Regions from separate parts of the Kosakonia sacchari SP1 genome, predicted to be linked through region 4. Evidence: predicted binding sites of a transcription regulator. Region 4 holds the regulator's gene; each other region holds the start of a gene.
The links. The regulator PurR, encoded in region 4, represses purine synthesis genes. The targets are predictions, from matches to a motif close to CANGCAAACGTTTGCNTG.

Region 1 (5,034 bases), 740 kb from region 4:
TGATGGCGACATGATTCGGGTTAACGGGCAGACCGGCGAATTAACGCTGCTGGTTGATGACAACGTTCTTGCCGCACGTCAGCCACATATTCCTGACCTTAGCGCGATGCGCGTGGGCACAGGGCGTGAAATGTTTGGTGCGCTGCGGGAAAAACTTTCCGGCGCGGAACAGGGCGCGACCTGTATCACTTTTTAAGACGACAAGATTTTAGTTCTGGCGAGAGAAAAACACTGATGAAAAACTGGAAAACGAGTGCAGAAGCAATCCTGAAAACGGGGCCGGTAGTGCCGGTAATCGTAGTGAATAAACTGGAGCACGCCGTACCGATGGCGAAAGCGCTGGTTGCAGGTGGTGTTCGCGTTCTGGAAGTGACTCTGCGTACGGCTTGCGCTATCGACGCTATTCGCGCTATCGCGAAGGAAGTGCCGGACGCGATTATCGGTGCTGGTACTGTGCTGAACCCGCAGCAACTGGCAGAAGTAACCGCTGCTGGTGCACAATTTGCTATCAGCCCTGGCCTGACCGAGCCGCTGCTGAAAGCCGCGACTGAAGGTACTATCCCGTTGATCCCGGGGATCAGCACCGTTTCTGAACTGATGCTGGGTATGGACTACGGTCTGAAAGAGTTTAAATTCTTCCCGGCGGAAGCCAATGGCGGCACCAAAGCGCTGCAGGCGATTGCGGGTCCGTTCTCGCAGGTACGTTTCTGCCCGACTGGCGGCATTTCTCCGGCTAACTACCGTGATTATCTGGCGCTGAAAAGCGTGCTATGTATCGGTGGTTCCTGGCTGGTGCCGGCCGATGCGCTGGAAGCAGGCGACTACGATCGCATCACTAAACTGGCTCGCGAAGCAGTAGAAGGCGCGAAACAGTAATTTTCGGCGGGTCCGAAGTGAAGTCTGCCTGATAAAAAGCCCAGTCAGCTAACGCCGACCGGGCTTTTTTATGGTTTTGATTCGTCCAGGGCTACGGACATCAAAAGATGCGACTCCGTTTATTGCCCCCGGATTTAGTTCTCAAGGGGCTGGCAGGTACTTCTGTGAGAGTTGTCTACGCATCCAGGCAGCAATCAATGCCGCCTGCAGGGAGAAGCAGATTACCCGTTGACCTTCACCGCCGCGGCCGCCGCAACCGCGTATTCCACCGCTTTTTCTACGTTGTCTGCCACGGCCAGCGCGACGCCCATACGGCGGGAACCCGCGATTTCCGGCTTACCAAACAGACGCAACTGCACGCCAGCACCGACGGCGTTGTTTACGTTATCAAAGGTGACATTCTGGCTGGTCAAGTGCGGCAGGATCACGGCCGAAGCAGATGGACCATACTGGCGAATTGCCCCAATGGGCATGCCGAGAAACGCGCGGACATGCAGGGCAAACTCGGAAAGATCCTGTGAAATCAGAGTCACCATGCCGGTATCGTGCGGGCGCGGAGAAACTTCGCTGAAGATAACGTCATCGCCGCACACAAAAAGCTCAACGCCAAACAGACCGTAACCGCCAAGCGCCAGCACCACTTTGCTGGCAATAGCTTGCGCGCGCTCCAGCGCCAGGGGCGACATTTGTTGCGGTTGCCAGGATTCGCGATAGTCGCCATCTTCCTGGCGATGGCCGACCGGTGCGCAGAAATGTACGCCGTCGACGGCGCTGATGGTCAGCAGCGTGATTTCAAAATCAAAATTGACCACGCCTTCAACAATGACGCGCCCGGCACCGGCACGACCACCTTGCTGGGCATATTCCCAGGCGCTTGCTAACTGATCGGCGCTTTTAATAAAGCTCTGGCCTTTACCGGAGGAGCTCATCACCGGTTTTACAATACAGGGCAAGCCTATCTCCGCGACGGCTTGCTGAAATGCAGCTTCACTGTCGGCAAAGCGGTAGCTGGAGGTCGGCAACTGTAACTCTTCAGCCGCCAGGCGGCGGATACCTTCACGATTCATCGTAAGCCGGGTGGCGCGAGCGCAGGGGACGACATGCTGACCCTTCGCTTCCAGCTCTATCAGCATATCGGTGGCGATAGCTTCGATTTCCGGCACGATAAAGTGAGGTTTTTCTTGTTCAACCAGCGCTTTTAACGCCGCGCCATCAAGCATATTGATAACATGCGAACGATGCGCAACATGCATCGCAGGTGCATCGGGATAGCGATCCACGGCGATCACTTCAATACCCAAACGCTGACATTCGATGGCAACTTCCTTGCCCAATTCGCCAGAGCCTAATAACATCACGCGGGTTGCTGCAGGGCGCAGCGCGGTTCCTAAAAGAGTCATAGCATCGTACCGTTAGCAAAAATTTGCGCGCAGTATAAACGAAAACGTTTGCGTCTGTCTTTTATCACTTGCGGTGGTTTTTTCAACGCGCTACTATACTGTATAAATAAACAGTTAAATGAGGCTGCATCATGGCGGTAGAAGTTAAATACGTAGTCATTCGTGAAGGTGAGGAAAAAATGTCTTTTGCCAGCAAAAAGGAAGCCGATGCTTACGATAAGATGCTCGATCTGGCCGAAGTGCTCGGTGATTGGCTTGCAACAGGGCCGGTAGATCTGGAAGACAACGCGCGCGATCAGATGGCGTTGTGGCTTGCCGAGCAAAAAGAGGCGCTTAACAGCATCCTGAAATCCGGTAAGTTACCGGGTGCTGAAGCTGAAGACGCGACTGCATCGGTTGACTCTTCTGATTCAGAAACGGCTGACACTGTGGATATCAAAACTGCAGCGAAGCGCGTGAAAGTCGCCTGATCTTGCACTGCCAGCAATTTGTACCATGCTTTGAAGGGATAAAAACCAGGAGATAAGCATGAAAATAGCAGGAGTTTTCGCCGGTCTGCTTTTGCTGGCAGGCAGCATTGCGGTGCATGCCGCCACGGATAAATCGGTGAAATTTCCCTCGTGCGAGGGACTCAAGGCAGACGGCATCGCCGCCAGTGTTAAGCGGGATTATCTGCAGAATCGCATTGTCCGTTGGGCTGACGATCAAAAGAAACTGGGGCAGGCCGATCCGGTCGCCTGGGTCAATCCGAAGGAGATTACTGGCAAGGATGATAAATGGGTAGTGCCGTTAACCGTACGCGGGAAAAGCACTGACATTCACTATCGAGTGACTATCAATTGTAAAGGCGGAACCGCGGAGTATCAGCCGCAATCGTAACACCGCATTTTCCCATTCTTTTCAGATATAGACACTTCCTGACATCCCCCTCGCTTACTCTGTGCGCACAACTGTCATGGTAAGCGAGGGTTCTATGAGCTGGTTAAATCAACTGCAGTCGTTACTTGGTCAAAAAAGTGATACTCAGACGCCGTCATCAGGTGGGCAGGGGCTCAACAATTTGTTGGTTCCGGGTGCATTAGGTGGCCTGGCGGGTCTGCTGGTCGCCAGTAAATCATCGCGTAAACTGCTCGCGAAATATGGTACTGGCGCTTTGCTGGTGGGCGGAGGTGCCGTTGCGGGCAGCGTATTGTGGAATAAGTACAAGGATCGCATCCGGGATGCGCATCAAGGCGAGCCGCAATTTGGTCAGCAAAATACGCCTCTGGATGTACGCACTGAGCGGCTGATCCTGGCGCTGGTCTTCGCCGCTAAAAGCGACGGACACATTGATGATAAAGAACGCGCGGCGATAGAACAGCAATTGCGTGAAGCGGGCGTGGAAGCGCAAGGACAGCAACTGGTAGCGAATGCCATAGACCAGCCGCTTGACCCCGCGCGTCTGGCACAGGGAGTGCAAAACGAAGAAGAAGCGCTGGAAGTTTACTTCCTCAGTTGCGCTGTTATCGATATCGATCACTTTATGGAACGCAGTTATTTGAACGCGCTGGGCGACGCGTTAAAAATTCCGCAAGACGTGCGTGAAGATATCGAGGCGGATCTCAAAAAGCAGAAATTAGCGCTTAGCTCATGATCTACATTACGTTTCGCTTGCATCGCGCGTGGGTTTTGCCACCCTTATAGGTATGTAAAACCAAATAAGAATTGTGCTATGTCGCCGAAAGCAAAAAAAATCCCGCACGCCATGACGATGCATGGTGATACGCGTATCGACAACTATTACTGGCTGCGGGACGATACGCGCTCGCAGTCAGATGTTCTGGATTATCTCCATCAGGAAAATGATTACGGGCGCGAAGTGATGGCCTCCCAGCAGGCGTTGCAGGACGATGTGCTGGCAGAAATTATCTCGCGAATACCGCAGCGCGAAGTCTCCGCGCCTTATATCAAAAACGGCTACCGTTACCGGCACATCTACGAGCCGGGAAGCGAGTATGCGATTTATCAACGTCAGTCGGTTCTCAGTTCCGAGTGGGATGAGTGGTCGGTGTTACTGGATGCCAACCAGCGTGCGTCGCACAGTGAGTTCTACACCCTTGGCGGTATGGAAGTCTCGCCCGACAATACTATTATGGCGATTGCTGAAGATTATCTTTCCCGCAGGCAGTATGGTCTGCGTTTTCGCAATCTTGAGACGGGCAACTGGTATCCGGAAATGCTGGATAATGTCTCGCCGGAATTTGTCTGGGTTAACGATTCAGAAACGCTCTATTATGTGCGCAAACATGCCACAACATTACTGCCGTACCAGGTCTGGCGACACACCGTAGGGACGCCTTCGCAACAGGATGAACTGGTGTATGAAGAGCAGGACGAGACCTTTTATGTTGGCCTGAGCAAAACCACTTCCCAGCACTACATCACTATTCATCTCGCCAGCGCGACCACCAGTGAAGTTCTCCTCCTTGATGCCGAACTGCCGGACGCCCAGCCGCTGCGTTTTCTGCCAAGGCGCAAAGATCACGAATATAGCCTTGATCACTACCAGCACACTTTTTACCTGCGATCCAATCGGGATGGTAAAAACTTCGGTCTGTATCGCACCAAAGTGCGCGATGAACGGCGCTGGGAAGTACTGATACCGGCGCGCGAGCAGGTGATGCTTGAAGGGTTTACGCTGTTTACTGATTGGCTGGTTGTGGAAGAACGCCAGCGCGGCCTGACCAGTTTGCGCCAGATTAACCGCAAAACCCGGGAA
Region 2 (5,034 bases), 1.0 Mb from region 4:
TGCTGCGGTGTCACCCGGTTCTGGCTGTCGACAACAATGCGTACCGGTTGACGCAAATTTTCCTGCGGGTAAAGCGCCTGAGTATCGGCATTTAACTCTGCCCAGCGCACAGTCAGCGCCGGATCGTCCGCCAGCACCGTTTCACTGCTGGTCAGGATCGCGTGGCTCTGCGCGCGTAGCTGCTGTACGTCACGTCGCGCCTGCGGTGAGGTGATCCACTGGCTTTCGCCGCTGGCCATCGCGGTACGTCCATCAAGCGACGCGCCGAGCTTAAGTTGCACGTAAGGAAACCCGGTGCGCATACGTTTGAGGAAGCCTTTATTCAACGCTTCGGCTTCACTCATCATTAACCCGTGACTGACTTCAATACCTTCCTGCTGCAAGCGATACAAACCGCGCCCGGCAACCTGTGGGTTAGGATCCTGCATTGCGGCAACCACGCGCGCAACGCCAGCATTAATCAGCGCTTCACAGCATGGCGGAGTACGCCCGTGATGGCTGCACGGTTCGAGCGTGACATATGCTGTTGCACCGCGGGCCCGTTCGCCCGCCATGCGCAACGCATGCACTTCCGCGTGCGGTTCGCCAGCGCGGTAATGAAAACCTTCGCCGACAATTTCGCCATCGTTGACAATGACGCAGCCGACACGCGGGTTCGGGTGAGTGGTAAAACGCCCGCGCTGCGCCAGTTTCAGCGCTCGCGCCATGTACATTTCGTCGTGCATGATTAGTCCTGTAGACGTGCGATCTCTTCGCCAAATTCGCGAATATCTTCAAAGCTACGGTAGACAGAGGCAAAGCGGACATAGGCCACTTTATCGAGCTTTTTCAGCTGCTCCATCACCAAATTGCCAATCATCTTACTCGGCACTTCCCGTTCACCGGTTGCGCGAAGTTGCGATTTAATGTGATTCAGCGCCATTTCAACGTCATCCGCGCTCACAGGGCGCTTTTCGAGCGCTTTTAACATGCCACGACGCAGCTTCTCTTCATTGAACGGTTCACGCACATCATTGCTTTTCACAACGCGCGGCATCACAAGCTCCGCCACTTCAAAGGTGGTGAAACGCTCATTACAGACCAGGCACTGCCGGCGACGGCGAACGGATGAACCTTCACCCACCAGGCGAGAATCGATAACTTTGGTATCCACGGCGAAACAGAATGGGCAATGCATACGGCGTCCTGACGTTAGAGTTAACTGAAATCTATTTTACCCTGAACTGGCATGACAACAAAGGCAGACCGTTTTTGAGACAATGGATCGATGGCAACGAGGCCGTTGCGATCTACCATTACAGAGAAGATCCTATCCAAGGAAACAGACACAATGACAAGACGTTACCTAAGAACCCTGTTACTGGGAAGCCTTTTTGCCCTCAGTGCCTGCGCCCAGCAAAGCGAAGTTCGCCAGCTTCATCAAAGTGTCAGCACGCTCAATAATGAAATGAGCAAGCTTAATAAAGAGACGGTGAAAATCACCCAGCAGAACACGCTGAATGCCAAATCCGGTAGCGGCGTTTACCTACTGCCAGGCGCCAATACGCCCGCCCGCTTGAATAGCCAAATCGGTATGCTGCGTATGTCGTTGCAAAATATCGCGCCGAATGCGGCGGGAACCCGGGTCGTGTTGCGAATCCAGGGCGAATCCAACGATCCGTTACCGGCTTTTAGCGGCACCGTTGAATGGGGCCAGATTCAGGGCACCACCGAGAACTACCAGGAAGTGAACGTACAAAACCAGCTGATTAACGCACCGGCCAGCACACTGGCGCCGAGCGACGTTGATATTCCGCTGCAACTTAACGGCATCACGCCAGAGCAGTTAGGCTTTGTCCGCATTCACGATATCCAGCCCGCCAATTTGCAATAACCTCAGGGGCGACGCTGTCGCCCTTTCTTACTCTCTGTCATGTGTTTTCTTCTTTTTTGTCATCTGTTCATCACATTCACCAATTTGCAATATCGATAAATGCCAGTACAATCGCCGTCGTTTATTGCACGCAAACGTGAACGCAATCGATTACGCGTGTGTCAATAATGTGAAACAACACATATTTTTGTGAACGCGGATACTTATAATAGGCGCGCAGAAATATGAAACATTTAGAAACTCCATGCGTGCTTTCTTTCACTCCCGTCTGGGATCTCAATCAGTGGCGTAATGATGAAAAAAACAATTCTCGCAGCCGGTGCTGCTCTGGCGCTTTCCGCTTCTTTTACTGCTAACGCAGCGGATAACAGCAAACCTGAATACGTTTCCGACTGGTGGCACCAGAGCGTAAACGTGGTGGGGAGTTATCACACCCGTTTCGGACCTGTTCCGCGTAACGATACTTATCTGGAATATGAAGCGTTCGCCAAGAAAGATTGGTTTGATTTCTACGGCTACCTGGATGCGCCAGTCTTCTTCGGTGGTAACACCGGTGCGAAGGGGATCTGGAACCACGGTTCGCCGCTGTTTATGGAAATCGAGCCACGTTTCTCTATTGATAAACTGACCGGAACCGATCTGAGTTTTGGTCCGTTCAAAGAGTGGTACTTCGCTAACAACTACATCTACGACATGGGTCGCAACGAATCTGGTCGTCAGAGCACCTGGTACATGGGTCTGGGTACCGACATCGACACCGGCTTGCCGATGAGCCTCTCCCTGAACGTCTATGCGAAATATCAGTGGCAGAACTACGGTGCCGAAAACCAAAACGAATGGGACGGCTACCGCTTCAAAGTGAAATACTTTGTGCCAATCACCAGCCTGTGGGGCGGCCAACTGAGCTACATCGGCTTTACCAACTTTGACTGGGGTTCAAAACTGGGCGACAGCCGCTACTATGTTAACGGCGAGCAGTTCCGCACCAACAACTCGATTGCTTCCAGCCATATTCTTTCGCTGGGCTACGATCACTGGCACTACTCTGTGGTAGCCCGTTATTGGCACAATGGCGGTCAGTTCAAAGATGATGCAGCCATGGGCGATAGCTATGTGCGTTCTACCGGTTGGGGTGGTTACCTGGTTGTTGGTTACAACTTCTAATCCCACTGCATTGCATAAGAGCCGACCCGATGGTCGGCTTTTTTATTGCCAGCGCGCTTTCTGCAGGTTAACGAAATCCTGCATCGATCTGTCCGCGCGTTCCGTAAATGTCTTGCCGGTAAAAGCGACCGATGTGCAGCGATCGAGACGAAAACAACGATAGTCATCGCGTAACGTACACCACGACACCAATACCCACACACTTCCCATAAACGACAGCCCTAACGGATGGATCACCCGCTCCGAGGCTTTTCCTTTGTCGTCTTCATAATGCAGATGCAACTCCTGATGCAGCCGCATCGCCTGGTGCATCACATCAAACCAGACGCGTACCTGCGGGTATTTATCAAAATTGGGTGAAACGATGCGGTTGCGTTCAGCCGTAATGCGTTTGTCGTAAGGCAGTACCGCCAACAGTTTTTCCTGCGCCGAACCGGCAGCCTGTGCCAGCGTATCGCCGCTCCAGGTTTGCAACATGCCGATAGCGGCAATTAGTGCTTCAACCTCAAGACCGGTAAACATTAACGGCGGCAAATCGAAACCGGGCAGTAAACGGTAACCGCTGCCCGCCTCGCCCTGAATCGGTACGCCGGAAAGTGACAAATCGCGAATGTCGCGATAGATGGTGCGTTCAGAAACCTCCAGCCGCTCGGCCAGTAGCGCCGCCGTCACGCGACGTCGGGCACGCAGAACCTGAACTATCTGAAACAATCGATCAGCACGACGGCTCATAACTTATCCGGATGAAGAAAAGCCCGCGCATCAGCACGGGCATCAGTGGTTCAGGCGGGTTGATGCAATCCAACCCGGTTACCCTCACTGTCAATAATCAGGGCAATAGTACCAATGCCCTGCGGCAATACTTCCGGGCCAAAACAACATTCACCGCTCTTTTCACGCACGCGTTCCAGCGCAGCCGCAAGGTTTGCCGTCGCCAGGTAGACCACTGTACCACCGCTTACCGGCTGGAACATTGGTCCTTTTACCAGCGCACCGCCGGTCGCAGGTTTTACATGCGGAAATACCGCCATTTCGATACCAGCTACAGTCTCATGGCGAAACTGACTACCTAATACATGCTCATAAAACGCGACTGCACGATCCAGTTGCTGTACCGGCAATTCAAACCAATTCACTAATGTGTTCATGCTCTGTTCCTCTGCGTTAAAAAAATCAACACAGCGAGTCTGCCAGAGGACTCCTGACAGCATATTGTCAGTAGGGATCGTCTTACTATTTTCCGTCCCGTCGCGATAATTATCCGAAAAACATAATTAACTAAAGCATTAATGAGCAGGCTATGTATTCAAAGCGAAATGATATCTATAAACTCCGCCCCCTGCCGTAATGGGGTAGCCGATACAAACAGGAATTACACGCTAAGGAACAGGGAACGATGTGGGCAGTTGAAATGCAGGCCGTCAGTAAAAGTTATTTATTAGGACAGGTTCGTGTTGACGCATTAAAAGAGGTGACGCTCAACATTGCAGCAAAACGGTTTACCGTATTATCCGGTCAGTCCGGCAGTGGCAAAACGACACTACTGAACTTAATCGGCGGTATTGATACTCCCGATAGTGGCCGTCTGGTGATCGCAGATCGCGAAATGAACAGCCTCAATGACGACCAGTGCAGCGCTTTTCGCGCCCGTAACCTTGGATTTATCTTCCAGAATTTCAATCTTATCCCGGTGCTGACCGCGCGCGAAAACGTGGAAATTCCGCTTCTCGCTCAGCGTCGAACGGCGGCCTGGCGCAAGCAGGCGGTCAACGACATGCTTGAGAGCGTCGGACTTGGCGATAAAGCCGATTCGTTGCCGAACCAGCTCTCTGGTGGCCAGCGTCAGCGCGTCGCTATCGCCCGCGCGCTCATTCACCGCCCAACGCTGGTGGTGGCCGACGAACCCACGGCGAACCTCGACAGCAAAACAGGCAAATCCATTTTACAGCTGTTACGGCGTTTACAGCGGGAGCATGCCGTTACGGTGGTGTTCTCTT
Region 3 (5,034 bases), 210 kb from region 4:
CTGATGCGGCGGCAGGTGAGCGTCGGTCATCAGCACGTTCAGCCCGCTTAGTGTGGCGTAATAGCCTGCCGCAGCACCGACAGAGCCGCTGCCAATAATAATGAGATCGTATTTCATGGTGGTGTTCTCCAGGCAAATGCGTGTTCAGGAGGGTAATTAACCTGGGAACGTTATACAAGGACAGAAATAAGAAAGGCACCACAAGGGTGCCTGTTGAGTCTATATAGCGCATTGTTGCTAATGCCTGCGATACTCATCTTCCTGGTAGTCGCCCGATTCAATCTTGGCAATGCCCGCTTCGAGTATCGATATAAACTGGCGGGCAACATCGGTCGTTAACCACAACGTCTGGCCGACTTCGGTCTCTTCCTGAGCGGCTCTGTTTGGGGTCTGGTAATGCAACCGGAGCATCAGTGCGTCGTAGCTATCCACGGTGCTGATGTCCCATCCGACCAGTGGATGGGTCTGGATGACTTCATTATTCTTTACCATCATAACCCCTTTATTGGCGTGTTTAATTCGACAACGACTCTTGAGGTTCAATGCGTGTTTTATTTGAAGCTTTTTCAGTATACCAACAAGTGGAGGAGTAGATCGAATAATTAAACACTCTGCAACATGTTTTTTCGGCCGTTAGATTTTTTTGAATAAGAAAACGGGCTCTTAACCATATATTTTTATTAAAAAAGATCTACGCCAGGATTGTGCTGAAAAAAACAACAAAAAAAGCCGGGGCGACCCGGCAATAAGCACAAACTTAAAGAGAAATTAGTCGGTGATAAACCAGTCGTCGGCGCTTTCCCAGGTTTCCTGCAAAATTTCAGTTATGCGATCTTTATCTTCTTTTGCACCGCCTAAAACCGAAAGATTATTTGCTGCGGCATAGCGAACCGTAATTTTGTTTTCGCGATCGGGGTAACAATTGTTCAGACGACGAGATAACTCGCCCGCCAGCGCATCAACAGCGCCAGGCGGTAAGGGTGTGGTTTTGGCGATAGTCACTTCAATGCGCATAATAGCCCCCTGTGTAATTTACTGTATGTTTATACAGTTAAGCGAAAAATATTACAACAGGGAGCGATAATTTTTTTATTTAACGCGCCAGCGCACGGTTTCACCCGCCAGGAAAGGCACCAGCGAATCTTCCGGCAGCGCAATTGTCTCTGGTACCAGGCACTCTTCACGCACCAGTTCAACCAACGTTTCGTTCACCGGTAAGCCATAGAATCGCGGTCCGTTGACTGAACAGAACGCTTCAAAATGCTGGAGGGCGTTCATCTCTTCAAACACGGTTGCATAACTGCCAAGCGCGGTGGGGGCGTTGAAACAACCGGCGCAGCCGCAACTGGCCTCTTTACGATGACGCGCATGCGGCGCGGAGTCCGTACCGAGAAACGCGCGAGTAAAACCGCTGGCAACCAGTTCGCGCAGCGCCTGCTGGTGAATATTACGCTTCAGGATCGGCAGACAATACAGGTGAGGGCGCACACCACCTACCAGCATATGGTTTCGGTTAAACATCAAGTGTTGAGGGGTGATGGTCGCGGCCAGCAGCTCATTGCCTTCACGTACATAGTCTGCGGCATCTTTGGTCGTAATATGCTCAAACACCACTTTCAACCCCGGCAGGCGCTGGCGCAGAGGTTCCATGACCGTTTCGATAAACCGTGCTTCGCGATCGAAAATATCAATATCTGCGTGTGTCACTTCGCCATGCACCAGCAGCGGCATCCCCAGTTTTTCCATCCGTTCCAGAACCGGCATAATCGCATCAATGCTGGTAACACCATGGCTGGAGTTGGTCGTGGCATTCGCCGGATAGAGTTTCGCTGCCGTAAACACCTGCTCGTTAAAGCCGCGTTCGACTTCATCGGCGTTCAGGCTGTCGGTCAGGTAGCAGGTCATTAAGGGCGTAAAATCATGCCCGGCGGGCACAGCATCAAGAATACGCTGACGGTAGGCGATGGCCGCATCCACGGTGGTAACAGGGGGAGCCAGGTTCGGCATGACAATGGCGCGGGCGTAAGTTTCGCTGGTCCATGGCACCACGGTTTTTAGCATTTCGCCATCACGTAAATGGACATGCCAGTCGTCAGGACGGCGGATTTTCAAAACCTGGGGTTGAGTCATTGGAGTGCTCCGGCTGGTGAGAAACAGGTGTTTTTTGCCGGGCACTAAGAATAAGCGGAAACGTTTTCGTTTGCATCTTTTTCCTGAAAAAAAGGGCGCTCGCGGCGCCCTGTCATTTAGTCTGTGAGGGGAATGATAATTTCGCCCGGTTTCACCTCAATCCCTTTGGCATATTTTTTCGCCAGCGCCTCGCCTTTGCTGCTGTCTTCTTTCAGCACATAGGCAGGACGTTGGTTAAAATAATTGCGTAGCGACTGATTAAGATAGGGCATCAGCGTTTGTAACACGGTCTGCATTTTTTCCGGTGACACGGTGGCGTTAACCACTTCCATCTCCTGCAGGTAAATCGCGCCTTTTTCCTTATCAAATACCGGCAACGCTTTGAGCTTCAATTTGATAATGGCTTTCTGGTTGCCAAATAGCGAGGTCATATCCAGATTCGCATCACCGGTCAGCGTGATTTTATTGGGTTCTTCGCGACCGATTTCACTGGCCAGGTTATTCAGCACAATATGGGCATCCGCAACGCCGGGCACACCAATGTCTTTGGCGAAGTCGTTACGTTTTTGTAGCGCCTGGTTAATCTCCTGTTCGCTGATAGAATATTGGGTCAGTTGATTGCACCCCACCAGCACACCGCTCAACAGTAATACTGCGGCAAAAATGATTCTCTTCATGAATTCCTCAACGTGATCGCCATGCTACGACGCAGGGGCGTAGCATGCGACACACGCTAAATAAAGGCCAGCGGAAAAAGCTGAAAGGCATGACGGAAGCGGGTGCGCTTCCGTCACGGGCGGTTAAATAGCCATCGATGACAGCAAGTTAATTTGTGTCTGTTTCGCCATATTGTCGCGGTACGCTGCAACGCGGCTTGGCCAGTTGATACCGCTTACCAGCGTCAGGTTACGTAGCAGCGGGAAGAGATGAATATCATCATCGGAGAGTTCCCCGTTCACCGCGTTGGGCTGAACAATCAGTTTATCCAGCGCACGTAAATCGTCGCTGATATTTTTCGCTAGCCCTGTGGAATGGCTGAGGTGCTCGGCAAAATCGCCAATGGCGGCCTCTTTTTTGGCAACGAAATAGGCCCGCGCCTGCGGCGTGGAAAATTCATCAAACGGCGATTTCGCGAAGCGCGGGATCAACAGCTTATTAACGTAGCCATTCACCTTACGCAGCCATTCTTCAATTTTCGGGTTTTGCTTGCCGGTGAGCAGCGGTTTGCCATCAAGCTTATCGACATAGTGAACAATATCCATGCTTTCCGGCAGATAGCGACTGTCATCCTTTTGCAGGATCGGCGCCATTTTCTGGCCAATCATTTTTGTGGGTGTGACTTCGTCATCATTGAGCAGGATCTTGAGTTCGACGGGGATGTTCTTAAGGCCGAAAATCATGCGGGCTTTAACGCAGAACGGGCAGTGATCGTAAATGTAGAGTTTCACGTTTCTCCTCCATACTGGCTTATCCATCAATTACCAGTATGGAAGAGGGAAAACCTGCGCGCAAATCAGGCACCGGGTTCAAGCATGGTCGGACGAATACGTTTGTGACTGAATTGCCACAGCAGCGCCATAGAGGTGATCATCCCGATAACGCCAAGCATCATCCACGGCAGTTCCGGCTGATTAAATGCTTTCCCGGCGTCAAACAGCCAGCCGCCACCGGCATAACCAAGCGCGCCCCCGAAGGCCAGCCCAAGACGGCTGAAACCCATATAGCTGCCGCGCGCACGGGCATCGGCCAGCTGTGCGCTTAACGTTTCGCGCGCTGGCTCGGCAATAATGGAGCCGATGTAGAAGGTGCAAATCAGCGTAAAGAGTTGCTGCAGCGTGCCGACCATCCCCACCGGCAACAGGCTGAATGACATCACCAGCAGACCCGCCATCAGGCGATGCTCAAGGCGAAAACGTTTTTCACTCCAGCGAGCAATGGGGTAGAGCAGCGTCAGCGACAGACAGGCTTCAATGGCGTACATCCACTTCACTGCCGCCGGGGAACCGGCAATGTCGTTCACCATAATCGGCAGCATCAACATAACCTGCACCGCCAGCATGTAATAACCGGTAAGGGTCAGCACGTAAGTCACAAAGCGCTTGTCACGCAGTACGCGCGTCAGACCTTCGCGCACCGGCGCTTTCACCGTCGAGAGTTTCCAGGCAGGCAGCAGCCAGGCGTTAAACGCGGCACACAAGATAAACATCAACGCACCAGCTGCGCACACCAGACGAAAGTCATATTGCAGCAGCCAACTGCCGAGCAGCGCGCCAATAACCGCGCCCGCGCTGTCCTGCATCATTAGCAGCGAGAAAAAGCGGCTACGCTGATTGGGGCGCACTAGTTTCACCACCAGCGCGGAGCGCGGCGGATCAAACAGCGTGCCGCCCAGCCCGGAAAGAATACAGGAGAGCCACAGCAGCCAGGGTTCATGTGCCACCGCCATCGCGGCAAAACCGCCTGCGCGCATCAGCATGCCGGTGACAATCAGCGGCTTGGCACCGAAACGGTCGGCAATCGCACCGCCGAAAATCCCCAAACCTTGTTGAATAAACTGACGCAAACCGAGGGCAATGCCGACCATTAACGCCGCCCAGCCAAGCTGGTCAACAAAGCGGATAGAAATCAGTGGGAAGACAACGAAAAAGCCGAGAACAACCAGCATATTATCGACAAGCAGGAAATATTTACCCAGGCTCCTTGCCTGCGATATGCGCGCCATTTCCCCTCCGGGAAATAAGAAAGATAAGACCTTCTTATTCTGCGGTTTCGTCGGGCCTTTTCCCATCTTCGCGGTGACAATATTTTTTTATCAACATCTGCCTTTGATTGAGACTTTTCATCGAAAATGGTGTTTGACGCAGAAAATGCCATGTTGCTGTTTTCCCACAGCGCCAGAGCAAC
Region 4 (5,034 bases):
CAACTATTAATGCTAATGCGACGAGTGAGCCACAACCTCTTTATCCGCCCGTTCATCCTGAGTGCGGCGCTGAAGCCGATAACCCAACGCGACCAGCAACACCATTGACACCATAACACTGGTCGTCGTCAGCAGTGGTGTGGCGATAAGCCACGAAACGACCAGACTTGCCAGGAAACATAACCCCAGTTGTAGCGTATTCTGCAAGGCGGCTGCGCGACCGGTGGCCTGCGGGAATGGGCGCAGCGCCTGCGCGACCACGATAGGGTAAATCGCGCCATTGGCCATTGCCATAAAGCAGAAGGGGATGAGTAGCGCGGTCAGCGACACGTCCGACATAAAACCGACGGCCCAGGTGGCGAGGACACTTAACGCGAAAGCCCCCAGCAGCCACGGCAGCAAGCGAAAACCCTGCCATTTCTGCAACGCGGCACGGCAACCGTAACCGCCCACCAAAAAGGCGATGGTTTGCGGCACATAACTGAGGCCAATAACCGATGGGCCATAACCCATTTCGTGAAGAATAAACGGCGAACCGGTCAGCCAGGCGAAGAAACTGGCCGAGCAGGCGGCATAGATAATCACATTCCCGCGATAGTCCCGGGCGCGCAGCAGATCCATAAAGGTCAGCGATTGTTCGTGGTGCTCAATCTTATTCGCCGGTGCTTTCAGTCGCCATGCCGGGATCATCAGAATCACTGTGATCGCCAGTAAGGTGGCGAAAATGGCCTGCCAGTTGAAATGCGCAAGGATCCAGGCTCCCAGCAGCGGTGCCAGAGCGGGTGTTAAACCAACGAGCGGCATAATGGTGGCGAAGATGCGATTGACGCGATGCGCGGGATAGTTATCCGTCACCAGCGCCTGCCAGCTTACTGTCGCGGCGCAGACGCCTACCGCTTGCACAAAGCGCAGCACCAGCAACAGGGTTGCATCGCGTACCCATAATGTTCCCAGACACCCCAGCGCGAAAATCGCCAGCCCGGCCAGCAACACCGGCTTGCGGCCATAGCGATCTGATAGTGGCCCCCATACCAGTTGCGCAATGGCAAAGCCCGCCAGAAACAGGCTTAAGGTTGCGCTAACCACCGCAGACGATGTGTGTAAATCTTGCTGTATCGCGCTGAAGGCGGGGAGGTACATATCAGTGGCTAAAAAGCCGAGCACGCTTAATCCCGCGAGCCAGACTAAAAATCCGTTGCCAGGTTGCATTAGTGTTTCTCTTTAATTGCAGGTAATCAGGGCTGTCGAGTGTAAGGAGTGCATTAGCGCTTGTGAAACGCTAATATTTGCGTAGTGGTTTCAAAATTTTTGCAGGCAGATTATGTGGTCAGAATATTCACTGGAAGTGGTTGATGCTGTCGCGCGCAATGGCAGTTTTAGCGTCGCGGCGCAGGAGTTACACCGTGTACCTTCTGCGGTGAGCTATACCGTGCGACAGCTTGAGGAGTGGCTGGCTGTTCCGCTGTTTGAACGCCGCCATCGTGATGTTGAGCTCACGCCTGCCGGGGTCTGGTTTTTGAAAGAAGGGCGAGCTGTTATCAAAAAAATGCAGATCACCCGTCAGCAGTGCCAGCAAATCGCCAACGGCTGGCGCGGGCAACTGGCAATTGCCGTCGACAACATCGTAAAACCTGAACGTACCCGGCAATTGATCGTCGATTTCTATCGCCATTTCAGTGATGTTGAGTTGCAGGTTTACCAGGAAGTCTTTAACGGTGTCTGGGATGCGCTTGCTGACGGGCGGGTTGAGCTGGCGATCGGCGCAACGCAGGCCATCCCCGTAGGTGGGCGTTATGCGTTTCGCGATATGGGAATGCTGAGCTGGAAATGCGTGGTTTCCAGTCGTCATCCGCTGGCGTCACTGGCAGGTCCGCTCAGCGACGATACCTTGCGCAACTGGCCTTCACTTATCCAGGAAGATACGTCCCGCTCGTTGCCGAAACGTATTACCTGGCTGCTGGATAATCAGAAACGCGTGATTGTCCCTGATTGGGCGTCGTCGGAGGCGTGCTTATCTGCAGGGCTGTGCGTGGGAATGGTGCCGGCACACTTTGCCCGCCCGCGGCTCGACAGCGGTGACTGGGTCGCGCTGAACCTGGAAAACCCCTTCCCGGACGCGGCGTGCTGCCTGACGTGGCAACAAAATGAGGCTTCCCCGGCGTTAAACTGGCTGCTGGAATATCTTGGGGACAGTGAAACGCTGAATGACGAATGGTTAAGGGAGCCGAATTAACGGCTCCGTAATAAGCGATTAGCGGCGATAATCGCGGAACGGGCCATCGGCCACTGAGCGACGCTCGACCAGGCGCGGATGCACTTCGATAGACTGCGACTCCTCGCGCTTGTTGACGATGCGATCAAGCAGCATGGTAAACGCCGTTTCTCCCAGCGAATCTTTCGGCTGGTGAATCGTGGTTAATGCCGGAGTGAAGAAGCGTGAGTTACGCACATTGTCATAACCAATCAGGGAAATATCCTGCGGTACGCGTAAACCCATCTCATCGGCAGCACACAGCGCGCCCATCGCCATAATGTCGCCACCGCAAAACACCGCAGTAGGGCGATGCGCCTGACCGAGGATTTGCTGCATCGCGCGATAGCCGGATTCCGGCTCGAAATCGCCCTGTACGATCCAGTTTTCCGGCACGGTGATAAGGGCTTCTTCCATCGCTTTCATAAAGCCAGCCAGACGGCCAGCGCCAGTGTTACGCTCCAGAGGGCCTGGGATCACACCAATATCGCGGTGTCCGCGATCAATAAGGTAGCGACCGGCCATATAACCGCCTTCGAAGGCGTTATCAATAACGGAGTCCGTAAAGTCGGCCTTCGCTTCGCCCCAGTCCATCACGACCATCGGAATATGGCGGTACTCTTCCAGCATGTTCAACAGCGATTCCGGGTATTCTGAACACATTACCAGCAAGCCATCGACACGCTTTTGCGCCATCATCGACAGGTAAGCACGCTGTTTTTCGAGGCTATTCCAGGCATTGCCAAGGATCAGGGTGTAACCCTTCTGGAAGCACTTTTTCTCTACGGCTTCAATAATTTCAGCAAAGTAGGCCGCTTCACTGCTGGTAGCCAGCAAACCGATCGATTTTGTGTGATTCACTTTCAGGCTGCGGGCGACAGCGCTGGGGGAATAGTGCAGCTCTTTAATCGCTGCCCACACGGCGTTGCGCGTCTCTTCGGCGACGAAACGGGTCTTGTTAATTACATGTGATACGGTTGTAGTGGAAACGTTTGCTCGTTTCGCTACGTCTTTAATCGTTGCCATCAGATATCACTCCAGACCATATCATAAGCTCCTGATAATACTTAAGGTAAACGTTTGCCTTTAATCACCCTGTACCCATCAAAGGGGGTGCGGTACGCCGGGAAAACGACACTGGACGTCAGGAGGGGAGTCAATGGCCGGTACGCTAATAAATTTAGCGTCGAATTTTGTCTGATCTTGAGCAAAAGGGGAAGTATTAAAACGTTTCTCCTGCGAATTCCCGCAAGATTTTTAAGATAATTTGTGCAAAAATGCGTTATCTCACTTTTTGTGGGGAAATTAAAAAGGGGAAAATTGATGAGCACCGATCTGAAGTATTCTTTAATCACTACCGTCATCGTTCTGAGCCTGATTGTTTTCGGCGGTCTGACTGCTGCACTGCATTGATCTATCGCGAGGGAGAGCCTCTTCTCCCTCGGTTTTCTGCCCCGCTATTGTTATCACCTCTGCAATAATCTTTTGTCATTCTGCTAACTTCTGTTTTTTGTGATAGCTGTCATACTTTTGACTTCAGCGACAGGGTCGCTAGTCGGCATGTCTTTTTTGGAGTCACAGATGAAAATTAATTTCCCTTTGCTTGCCCTGGCGATTGGCGCCTTCGGCATTGGTACTACCGAGTTTTCCCCGATGGGATTACTGCCGGTTATTGCCCGCGGCGTTGACGTTTCTATTCCGGCAGCGGGGATGCTGATTAGCGCCTACGCTATCGGTGTAATGGTTGGTGCGCCGTTAATGACGTTGTTGCTGTCTCATCGCGGCAGACGCAATGCCCTGATCTTTTTGATGGCAATTTTTACGCTTGGTAACGTGCTGTCGGCGATCGCGCCGGATTACACCACATTAATGCTGGCACGTATCGTCACTAGCCTGAACCATGGCGCTTTCTTTGGTCTTGGTTCGGTGGTGGCAGCAAGCGTGGTTGCCAAAGAGAAGCAGGCCAGCGCAGTCGCCACCATGTTTATGGGGCTGACCATTGCTAACATCGGCGGTGTACCTGCCGCGACCTGGCTGGGTGAAACCATTGGCTGGCGCATGTCGTTCATGGCCACTGCCGGGCTGGGTGTGATTGCTATGGCGAGCCTGTTCTTTTCGTTGCCGAAAGGTGGTGCTGGTGAGCGCCCGGACGTACGTAAAGAGCTGTCGGTACTGGTACGCCCACAAGTGTTGTCCGCATTGCTGACCACTGTGCTCGGCGCAGGTGCCATGTTCACGCTGTATACCTACATTGCGCCGGTACTGCACACCATTACCGATGCCACTCCCGTTTTTGTGACGGCGATGCTGGTGTTGATTGGCGTTGGTTTCTCCATTGGTAACTATCTCGGCGGCAAACTGGCGGATCGCTCGGTCACCGGCACGCTGAAAGGTTTTTTGATCCTGCTGATTGCCATCATGCTGGCGATCCCGTTCCTGGCGCGCAGTGAAGTGGGCGCAGCCATCAGCATGGTGGTGTGGGGCGCGGCGACGTTTGCGGTGGTTCCGCCGTTGCAGATGCGTGTCATGCGCGTTGCGCATGAAGCACCTGGCCTTTCATCTTCAGTCAATATCGGTGCCTTTAACCTCGGTAACGCGCTGGGCGCGGCAGCCGGTGGAGCAGTGATTTCCGCTGGGCTGGGTTATGATTTCGTCCCGGTTATGGGGGCGATTATTGCCGGGCTGGGTCTGCTGGTGGTGCTGTTCTCTGGCCGCTCTCAGCCAGAACGTGTCTGTGCCGCAGCAGAATAAATAGCACAAATGCAAAAAAGGAGGGGCTAGCC

Region 1: purT (formate-dependent phosphoribosylglycinamide formyltransferase) is a predicted target of PurR. The motif match lies at 2,314-2,331, and genes of this name have one in related genera.
Region 2: C813_RS40825 (nucleoside-specific channel-forming protein Tsx) is a predicted target of PurR. The motif match lies at 2,013-2,030, and genes of this name have one in related genera.
Region 3: pyrC (dihydroorotase) is a predicted target of PurR. The motif match lies at 2,184-2,201, and genes of this name have one in related genera.

The regions. Positions count from the first base shown of each region.
Region 1 covers NZ_CP007215.2:1,968,969-1,974,002, forward strand. Annotated here, with positions in the region: gene edd (phosphogluconate dehydratase) at 1-196, shown strand, start outside; gene kdgA (bifunctional 4-hydroxy-2-oxoglutarate aldolase/2-dehydro-3-deoxy-phosphogluconate aldolase) at 235-876, shown strand; gene purT (formate-dependent phosphoribosylglycinamide formyltransferase) at 1,098-2,276, opposite strand; gene C813_RS32370 (YebG family protein) at 2,408-2,746, shown strand; gene yebF (protein YebF) at 2,805-3,155, shown strand; gene C813_RS32380 (tellurite resistance TerB family protein) at 3,250-3,909, shown strand; gene ptrB (oligopeptidase B) at 3,988-5,034, shown strand, end outside.
Region 2 covers NZ_CP007215.2:3,753,894-3,758,927, forward strand. Annotated here, with positions in the region: gene ribD (bifunctional diaminohydroxyphosphoribosylaminopyrimidine deaminase/5-amino-6-(5-phosphoribosylamino)uracil reductase RibD) at 1-725, opposite strand, end outside; gene nrdR (transcriptional regulator NrdR) at 728-1,177, opposite strand; gene C813_RS40820 (SadB/YajI family lipoprotein) at 1,331-1,873, shown strand; gene C813_RS40825 (nucleoside-specific channel-forming protein Tsx) at 2,168-3,037, shown strand; gene C813_RS40830 (helix-turn-helix transcriptional regulator) at 3,080-3,769, opposite strand; gene C813_RS40835 (VOC family protein) at 3,820-4,185, opposite strand; gene C813_RS40840 (ABC transporter ATP-binding protein) at 4,434-5,034, shown strand, end outside.
Region 3 covers NZ_CP007215.2:2,926,769-2,931,802, reverse strand. Annotated here, with positions in the region: gene solA (N-methyl-L-tryptophan oxidase) at 1-117, opposite strand, end outside; gene bssS (biofilm formation regulator BssS) at 238-492, opposite strand; gene dinI (DNA damage-inducible protein I) at 769-1,014, opposite strand; gene pyrC (dihydroorotase) at 1,090-2,130, opposite strand; gene C813_RS36805 (lipoprotein) at 2,247-2,807, opposite strand; gene grxB (glutaredoxin 2) at 2,931-3,578, opposite strand; gene mdtH (multidrug efflux MFS transporter MdtH) at 3,644-4,852, opposite strand.
Region 4 covers NZ_CP007215.2:2,712,473-2,717,506, reverse strand. Annotated here, with positions in the region: gene punC (purine nucleoside transporter PunC) at 13-1,209, opposite strand; gene punR (DNA-binding transcriptional activator PunR) at 1,322-2,233, shown strand; gene purR (HTH-type transcriptional repressor PurR) at 2,252-3,277, opposite strand; gene cydH (cytochrome bd-I oxidase subunit CydH) at 3,575-3,664, shown strand; gene C813_RS35780 (MFS transporter) at 3,833-5,002, shown strand.